Regions from separate parts of the Streptomyces sp. NPDC086835 genome, predicted to be linked through region 1. Evidence: predicted binding sites of a transcription regulator. Region 1 holds the regulator's gene; the other holds the start of a gene.
What was found. Region 1 encodes HspR, which represses chaperone genes until heat shock. Its sites were predicted from a motif close to TTGAGNNNNNNNNNCTCAA; they were not measured.
Positions count from the first base shown of each region.

Region 2: the regulator HspR is predicted to act here: its motif matches at 2,382-2,400, upstream of lon (endopeptidase La).

Region 1 is NZ_JBIVAU010000012.1:227,575-231,985, reverse strand. Features, by position in the region: gene grpE (nucleotide exchange factor GrpE) at 1-30, shown strand, start outside; gene dnaJ (molecular chaperone DnaJ) at 61-1,236, shown strand; gene ACIPJI_RS32155 (heat shock protein transcriptional repressor HspR) at 1,238-1,687, shown strand; gene ACIPJI_RS32150 (helix-turn-helix transcriptional regulator) at 1,785-2,768, opposite strand; gene ACIPJI_RS32145 (hypothetical protein) at 2,897-3,115, shown strand; gene ACIPJI_RS32140 ((2Fe-2S)-binding protein) at 3,112-3,429, shown strand; gene ACIPJI_RS32135 (pyridoxamine 5'-phosphate oxidase family protein) at 3,549-3,953, opposite strand; gene clpB (ATP-dependent chaperone ClpB) at 4,077-4,411, shown strand, end outside.
Region 2 is NZ_JBIVAU010000002.1:815,027-819,437, reverse strand. Features, by position in the region: gene lon (endopeptidase La) at 1-2,359, opposite strand, end outside; gene ACIPJI_RS09855 (nucleotidyltransferase domain-containing protein) at 2,499-3,311, shown strand; gene ACIPJI_RS09850 (GNAT family N-acetyltransferase) at 3,425-4,066, shown strand; gene ACIPJI_RS09845 (spermidine synthase) at 4,196-4,411, shown strand, end outside.

The DNA of each region.
Region 1 (4,411 bases):
GAGGAGAGCGGTGGCCCCGAGGAGGGCTGACGCAGGAAACGTCCGGAAGGAGGGACGTCGATGAGCACGAAGGACTTCGTCGAGAAGGACTACTACAAGGTTCTCGGCGTCCCCAAGGACGCCACAGAGGCCGAGATCAAGAAGGCGTACCGGAAGCTCGCCCGCGAGTTCCACCCGGACGCCAACAAGGGTGACGCCAAGGCCGAGGAGCGCTTCAAGGAGATCTCCGAGGCCAACGACATCCTCGGCGACCCGAAGCGGCGCAAGGAGTACGACGACGCCCGCGCCCTGTTCGGCAACGGCGGCTTCCGTGCTCCGGGCGCCGGCGGTCCCGGCGGCACCTTCAACTTCGACCTGGGCGACCTCTTCGGAGGCGCCCCCGGCGGCCAGGCCGGCGGCTTCGGCGGCGGCCTCGGGGACGTGTTCGGCGGCCTGTTCAACCGGGGCGCCGGCCCCGGCACGCGCACCCAGCCGCGCCGCGGCCAGGACATCGAGTCCGAGGTGACGCTCAGCTTCACCGAGGCGGTGGACGGGGCCACGGTCCCGCTGCGGATGTCCAGCTCCGCCGCGTGCAAGGCCTGCTCCGGTACCGGTGACAAGAACGGCACGCCCCGGGTGTGCCCGACCTGCGTGGGCACCGGCCAGGTCTCCCGCGGCGGCAGCGGTTCCTTCTCGCTGACCGACCCGTGCGTGGACTGCAAGGGCCGCGGGCTCATCGCCCAGGACCCGTGCGACGTCTGCAAGGGCAGCGGACGGGCCCGCTCGTCGCGCACCATGCAGGTCCGCATCCCGGCGGGTGTCTCCGACGGGCAGCGGATCCGGCTGCGCGGCAAGGGCGCTCCCGGCGAGCGCGGCGGCCCGGCCGGCGACCTGTACGTCGTCGTCCACGTCGACGCGCACCCGGTCTTCGGCCGCAAGGGCGACAACCTCACCGTCACGGTGCCGGTCTCCTTCACCGAGGCTGCGCTCGGCGGCGAGATCAGGGTGCCCACGCTCGGCGGCCCGCCGGTCACGCTGAAGCTGCCGGCCGGCACGCCCGCCGGGCGCACCATGCGGGCCCGCGGCAAGGGCGCCGTCCGCAAGGACGGCACCCGCGGCGACCTGCTGGTGACCGTCGAGGTTGCCGTGCCGGGCGAGCTCGGCGACAAGGCCAGGGAAGCGCTGGAGGCCTACCGCGAAGCCACCGCGGACGAGGATCCGCGGGCGGAGTTGTTCCAGGCCGCGAAGGGAGCTTGATATGGACCGGTCGGGGCGCAGTCGCAACCCGTACGAACTGACCGACGAGTCTCCGGTGTACGTCATCTCGGTCGCCGCGCAGCTGTCGGGCCTGCACCCGCAGACGCTGCGGCAGTACGACCGGCTGGGTCTCGTCTCGCCCGACCGCACGGCCGGCCGCGGCAGGCGTTACTCGGCCCGCGACATCGAACTGCTCCGTACGGTGCAGCAGTTGTCGCAGGACGAGGGCATCAACCTGGCCGGCATCAAGCGGATCATCGAACTGGAGAACCAGGTCGCGGCTCTGCAGCAGCGGGTCGCGGAGCTGTCGTCGGCCCTCGACGGCGCGGCGGCGGCGATGCAGCAGCGCGAGGCGCAGGTGCACGCTTCCTACCGGCGTGATCTCGTGCCGTACCAGGACGTCCAGCAGGCGAGCGCGCTGGTCGTCTGGCGGCCCAAGCGGTCGGAGTAGTCGCACGCCCCGCGTCCGGGGCGGCCCAGGCCGTCACGGACGCCTGAAGGGCCGGGAGGCAAGCGCCTCCCGGCCCTTCACGTCTGCCCGGGCGGATTCAGCGGCTCTCGTCCAGGATTCCCGACTGGGCGATCAGGTAGCCGAGTTGGGCGCGGCTGCCGCTGCCGAGCGTGGCGTTCAGTTTGGCGATGTGGGCGCGGCAGGTGCGCACGTTCATCCCGAGGCGGCGGGCGATGGAGTCGTCGACGTGCCCTTCGACGAGCAGTTTGGCGATGGAGCGCTGCACGCTGGTGATGCCGTCCAGCTCGGGCGCGTACGACAGTTGCTCCTCCCACGGTGTGGCGTGGAGCCAGAACTGCTCGAAGACGCCCACGAGGTAGCGCACGAGCCCTTCGTGGCGCAGTTCCAGGGCGACCTGCCGGTCGCTGCGGGCGGGGACGAAGGCCACCTTGCGGTCGACGATGATCAGACGGTCGATGATCTCCTCGAGCGTGCGGACCTCCACGCCGTAGGGACTGACCCGTTCGACATAGGCCAATGTCGAGGGGTGGTGGCGGGCCGTGTGCTGGTACAGCGTGCGCATCTTCACGCCGTTCTTCAGCAGCGGCTCGGCCCGGCGCAGACCGTGTTCCAGGGTGTCCGGGCGCCGTCCGCTGCCGGGTTGGACGGTGAGGAGTTCCTCGGCGCATTCGGCGGTGACCCGGTCCAGCGCGGCGTTGATGAGGCCCAGGCCCTCGAGCACGGTGATGGCGTGTCTGGTCGACAGGTCCTGGGCGGTCAGGGTCATGAACGGCTCGAACGTGCCGACGATGGACAGGGCGAGCTGCCGGCGCTCCTGGATCTCCCTTTCGATGGGGTGAATCAGCTGGTTGAGTGCGAGTGACGGCGGGACCGGGCGGAGCCAGCCGGCGTCGTCGGGATCGGGGCGCAGCAGGGCGAGATCCAGCAGGCAGGGTGCGCTCTCGGCCTCTGACCGGGAAACCTGGCCGGTACGCAGTGCCGTTGCGTAGAGATTCTTCCCTGCTTCGCATAGTTCGCCTGCACTGTGGCTATGCCCGACATTGTTCTTGTTCGACGCCATTTGACACCCCCTCAGGGTCCTGAATTACAGGAACATGATGCCTGTGGTCGCTGGTGGAAGCATTCGGTGTGAGACATCGTCTTAGACGCGGGGGGAGGGTATTGGACAGAATGGGGTGGAGATCCTCCATGAACAGGACGCTTCGCATACTTGGCGCACTTGCTGTTGCCGCAGCCGCGTTCAGTGTTCTAGGGACGAGTGGTGAGCCGACGTGGGAGTCCGAGCCGGCGCACACGGTGATCGCCGGTGAGCCGACCTGGGAGTCGGAGCCGGCGGGCGCGGTGATCGCGGGGGCCGACGAACTCACGTGGGAGACCGCTCCCGTGGACGCGGGCGCGGGCGCATGACCATCCCGCCGGATGATCGCGTGTTCCGGCGGGAGATGGCGACGGCTTACAGGTCCGGGTGGCATTTCATCGACCTCGTCACGGCGATTCCGCACCGTGGCGACTCGTTGATGGTCACCCTGTTCGGTGAGCCGATCGTCGTCGCGCGCGAGGAGGACGAGGATGTCCGTGCCTACCGCTGTCTTCGCCGGCCCCGAGGGGCTCCTCAGCCAGTCCGCTGTGCCATCCGGTACGGCATGATTTTTGTCAATCTCGACCAGCGTGAGCATCAGCTGGCCGAGCCGGACACCACCGCCACCCCCCGCAGTGCCTGAGCGATTCCCCCGTCGTTTCAAATCGCTCAGGTGCTTCCCCCACACAGCGGCGCCATCGTGGACCTGAAACACGATGGCGCCGTTGTGCTGCCCGGAAACATGTCCGGCGCCCGGCCCGGTTATGCCCGGCCCATCGCGCGCGTGAGAGCGATCTCGATGACCACCCGGTCCGGATTCGGGGCCGGGGTGCGTCCGTACCTCTCCGCGTAACGGCTCACCGCGTCCGCCACGACCTCCGCCTCCGTGCGGATCGTCGCGACGCCCTCCAGCGTCGCCCAGCGGCCTCTGTCCACCTGGCAGACCGCGACCCGCGCCCCTTCCGGGCCGGCGGCCAGCACGTTCGCGACCTTGCGGCTGTTCTTGTTGGTGATCACCCGGGCGAAGCCGCCCTCGGGGTCGTAGGTGACTCCCACCGCGACGACGTGCGGAGTGCCGTCCGGCCGCGGGGTCGTCAGTGTGCACATGTGGTGATCACGCCAGAAGCTGAGGTAGGACGCGCCGGGGTTGCGAGGGTCGATGGCCATGGGGCGGAACCTACCTCCGGGCTCTGTCGGACAGCACCCTGAGTGGAATAGACTCAACTTTATGCACGTTGTCCAAGTCATAATTGAGGCAACCGGTCCATTCGGCAAGGAGGAGATGCGCACGTGGACGCCGAGCTGACCAACAAGAGCCGGGACGCGATCAACGCCGCCACCAGCAGGGCAGTGTCCGGCGGACACCCGGACCTGACCCCGGCGCACCTTCTGCTCGCCCTGCTGGAGGGCCAGGACAACGAGAACATCACCGATCTGCTGGCCGCCGTCGACGCGGACCAGGCCGCCGTACGCTCCGGGGCGGAGCGCATCCTCGCGTCGCTGCCGAGCGTGACCGGCTCCACGGTCGCCCCGCCCCAGCCCAACCGCGAACTGCTCGCCGTCATCGCCGACGCCTCGCAGCGCGCCAAGGAACTCGGCGACGAGTACCTGTCCACCGAGCATCT
Region 2 (4,411 bases), on a different contig from region 1:
CCTGCCGGACGTCGGTCACCGGGTGGATCTCGAGCTTCTCGAGGATCTCCGCCGGGACGTCGTCCAGGTCGGGCTCGTTCCGCTTCGGGATCACGACCGTGGTGATGCCCGCCCGGTGGGCGGCGAGCAGCTTCTGCTTCACGCCACCGATGGGCAGCACCCGGCCGGTGAGCGAGACCTCGCCGGTCATCGCCACGTCCGTACGCACCTGGCGTCCGGAGAGCAGCGACGCGAGCGCCGTGCTCATGGTGATGCCCGCGCTCGGCCCGTCCTTGGGCACCGCGCCCGCCGGGAAGTGGATGTGCACGCCCCGGTCCTTCAGGTCGGCGACCGGCAGCTCCAGTTCGGCGCCGTGCGAACGCAGGAAGCTCAGCGCGATCTGCGCGGACTCCTTCATCACGTCACCGAGCTGACCGGTCAGGGTCAGTCCGGCCGCGCCGGTCTCCGGGTCGGCGAGCGACGCCTCCACGAACAGGACGTCCCCGCCCGCGCCGGTCACGGCGAGCCCGGTGGCCACGCCGGGCACCGCGGTGCGGCGCTCGGCCGGGTCCTGGGCGGACTCGGGCACGTGGTGGGGCCGGCCGATGAGCCCGCGCAGCTCCTCGTGGGTGACGGTGAACGGCAGGTCCCGGTCCCCCAGCTCGTGCTGCGCGGCGACCTTCCGCAGCAGCCGCGCGATGGACCGCTCCAGGTTCCGCACACCGGCCTCACGGGTGTACTCGCCTGCCAGCTTGCGCAGCGCGGAGTCGTCGAGCGTCACCTCACCGGCCTCGAGTCCCGCCCGCTCCAGCTGGCGCGGCACGAGGTGGTCACGGGCGATGACGACCTTCTCGTCCTCCGTGTAGCCGTCCAGGCGCACCAGCTCCATACGGTCGAGCAGCGCCTCCGGGATGGCCTCCAGCACGTTGGCGGTGGCGAGGAACACCACGTCGCTGAGGTCGAGCTCGACCTCGAGGTAGTGGTCGCGGAAGGTGTGGTTCTGCGCGGGGTCGAGGACCTCGAGCAGGGCCGCCGCGGGGTCGCCGCGGAAGTCGGAGCCGACCTTGTCGATCTCGTCGAGCAGGACGACCGGGTTCATCGAGCCGGCCTCCTTGATCGCACGCACGATCCGGCCGGGCAGCGCGCCGACGTACGTACGCCGGTGGCCGCGGATCTCGGCCTCGTCCCGTACGCCGCCGAGCGCGACGCGGACGAACTTGCGTCCCATGGCGTGCGCCACGGACTCGCCGAGGCTGGTCTTTCCGACACCGGGCGGGCCGACGAGCGCGAGCACCGCGCCCCCGCGCCGCCCGCCGACCACGCCCAGCCCCCGCTCGGCGCGCCGCTTGCGCACCGCCAGGTACTCGGTGATCCGCTCCTTCACGTCCTGCAGACCCGCGTGCTCGGCGTCCAGCACGGCCTTGGCGCCCTGGATGTCGTACGAGTCCTCCGTACGCTCGTTCCACGGCAGTTCGAGGACGGTGTCGAGCCAGGTGCGGATCCAACTGCCCTCGGGGCTCTGGTCGGAGGCCCGTTCGAGCTTCTCGACCTCCTTGAGCGCGGCTTCCCTGACCTTCTCCGGCAGGTCGGCCGCCTCCACGCGGGCCCGGTAGTCGTCGGACTCGTCCTCGCCGTCCTGGCCGTTGAGCTCGCGCAGTTCCTTGCGTACGGCGTCGAGCTGACGGCGCAGCAGGAACTCGCGCTGCTGCTTGTCGACGCCTTCCTGGACGTCCTTGGCGATGGCCTCGGCCACGTCCTGCTCGGCGAGGTGCTCGCGCAGTTGCTCGGTGGCGAGCTTCAGCCGGGCGACCGGGTCACTGGTCTCCAGCAGCTCGATCTTCTGGGCCGTGGTCAGGAAGGGTGAGTAGCCGGAGTTGTCCGCGAGTTGTGAGATGCCGTCGATCTGCTGCACGCGGTCGACGACCTGCCAGGCGCCGCGCTTCTTCAGCCAGTCGGTGGCGAGCGCCTTGTACTCCTTGACCAGTTCGGTCACCGCGCCGGGCAGCGGGTCGGGCACGGTCTCCTCGACCACGGTCCCCTCGACCCACAGGGCCGCGCCGGGTCCGGTGGTGCCGGCGCCGATGCGGACGCGGCCGACGCCGCGGATCAGCGCACCGGGGTCGCCGTCGGAGAGCCGGCCGACCTGCTCGACGGTGCCGAGCACACCGGTCGCGGCGTAGGTGCCGTCGACCCGGGGAACGAGCAGCACCTTCGGCTTGTTGCCGGAGGGCCGGGCGGCAGCCTGGGCGGCCTCGACCGCTGCCCGCACCTCGGTGTCGGACAGGTCGAGCGGCACGACCATGCCGGGCAGCACGACCTCGTCGTCGAGCGGCAGGACGGGCAGTGTGAGCGGTGAGTTCGCCTTGATATCGGCAGCCATGATCTCCCCTTAGGCAGTCAAGTTGAGCTGTATCGACTCAATGGTTATGAGCCCTTGATTGTTCCCCGGCCGGTGTTCGCTGTGAGCGATCGGCGAAATCCGGTGGGCGACAGGGCGCGACACGGGCGACAGTGACCCGATGGAGAGCAAAGGGCTGAACCCGGACGGGACCATCGCACGCGAGGGTGCGCTCGACCGCGTGACCCCGGCCTTCGCACCGGTGGTGGCCGCCGCCCGCAGGGAGATCGCCGGCCGCTTCTCGGACGGCAGGCTGCACAGCGCCTATCTCTACGGGAGCATTCCGCGCGGCACCGCCGTGCCCGGCGTCTCGGACCTCGACCTGCTGCTGGTCCTGCACGCGGAGCCCACGGCCCGGGACCGGACGGACGCCGACGCGGCGGAGGCGGCCCTCGACGGAGAGTCCGCCGCGATCGACGGCGCCGGCATCCTGCTCGACGGCGCCGGGACGGCACTCGCCGAAGCGGAGCGGTACGACCTGGGCTTCTTCATCTCCTGCCTGTGCACCCCGCTGACGGGCGAGGACCTCGCCGCCCGCCTTCCCGCCCAGTACCCCACCTCACTGCTGGCCCGTGAGACCAACGGTGACCTGGCCCTCGTCCTGCCGCGCTGGCAAGCCCGGCTGCGGGCCGCCGTGACGGACACCGACCGGCGCACCCTGTGCCGGACGGCCGCGCGGCGGCTCGTACGGTCGGGTTTCACGCTGGTCATGCCCCCGTGGGGCGGCTGGACCAGCGATCTGGAGGCGTCGGCGGAGCTGTTCGCCGGCCACTACCCGCAGCGGGCCGCCCAGATGCGGGCGGCCGCCGCGGCCGCCCGCAGCCCGACCCCGGACGAGGCGGTGATCCGCACGCTCGTCGAGGAGCTCGGGCCGTGGCTGACCGCGGAGTACACAGCGGTTCACGGGACCAAGGCGGCGCGGCCGGCGCCGTGAGCGCCCCCGTGACCTACGTCACCCCGAAATCGGCTCGCGATCGCCCGGCACCGCATTATGTAATGACCACCGCAGGACAGCATCTATTACCGACTCGCTTGAGGAGTTCCCGGATGCCCTTCCGGTCGACCGCGGAAATCGTCCATGCCTGGGTCCACGGCTGGGTCGTCTCGCGCGGCGCCGCGGACCCCGTGCCCAGACCCTGGGGCTTCACGGTGGACGTCGGCCAGGTCAAGCACGCCACCCGCCACGTCCTCACCGCGGACGACGAGGCCACCGTGCGCAAGGTCGCCGCAGAGGTGGCCGCGCCGACGGTCTGGCTGAAGGTCTTCGCCGATCCCGACCGCGTCCTCGAATGGGCGGGCCCCGAGTGGGCCGTCGACGAGCCCGGCTGGCTGATGTCCACCGAGCTGCGCCGGACCCCGACCACCGTGCCCGCCGGCTACACGCTGAGGACCTGGACGCGCGGCGGTGTCGTGCGGGCCCTGGTCGTGGGACCCGACGGTTCGTTCGCGGCACGCGCCCAGATCGCCCCCACCGGGCGCACGGCCGTCGTCGACCAGGTGGAGACCGCCCCCGAGCACCGCCGCAAGGGCCTCGGCCGGCTGGTGATGCACACGCTCCACAACGCCGCCCTCGACCACGGAGCCCGCGTCGGCGTACTGGGCGGCACACCGGACGGCCGGGCGCTCTACGAGTCCCTTGGCTGGCACACCCACGCACCGCTGGTCAGCCTGTACCACCGGCCGGCCTGAGCGCCCCGCAGCCCACGCGGGCGGGCCAGTCCCCGTGGCCGCCCGATCGGTTTGTCCCCTTCACATGGGCCCGGCCAAGATGGGGCGCGATCCGTGTCGTCCCGCACAGCCGCCCGGAGGTCGAGAGCCATGCCGTTCCCTGCCGCAGACGCCCCTGTCACCCTCGACCGACGGGAGGGATCCTGTGGCGAGGTCGTGCTCCGCAGACGGGGGTCCGGTGAAGAGTCGGTGTACGAGATCATCGCGAACGGCTGCTTCCTGATGGACACCTCCGACGGGAGGTCGGAGCGGCTGCTGGTCGACGCCGCGCGCCGGGCGATCGGCACCGGGAACGTGGCGCCCCGC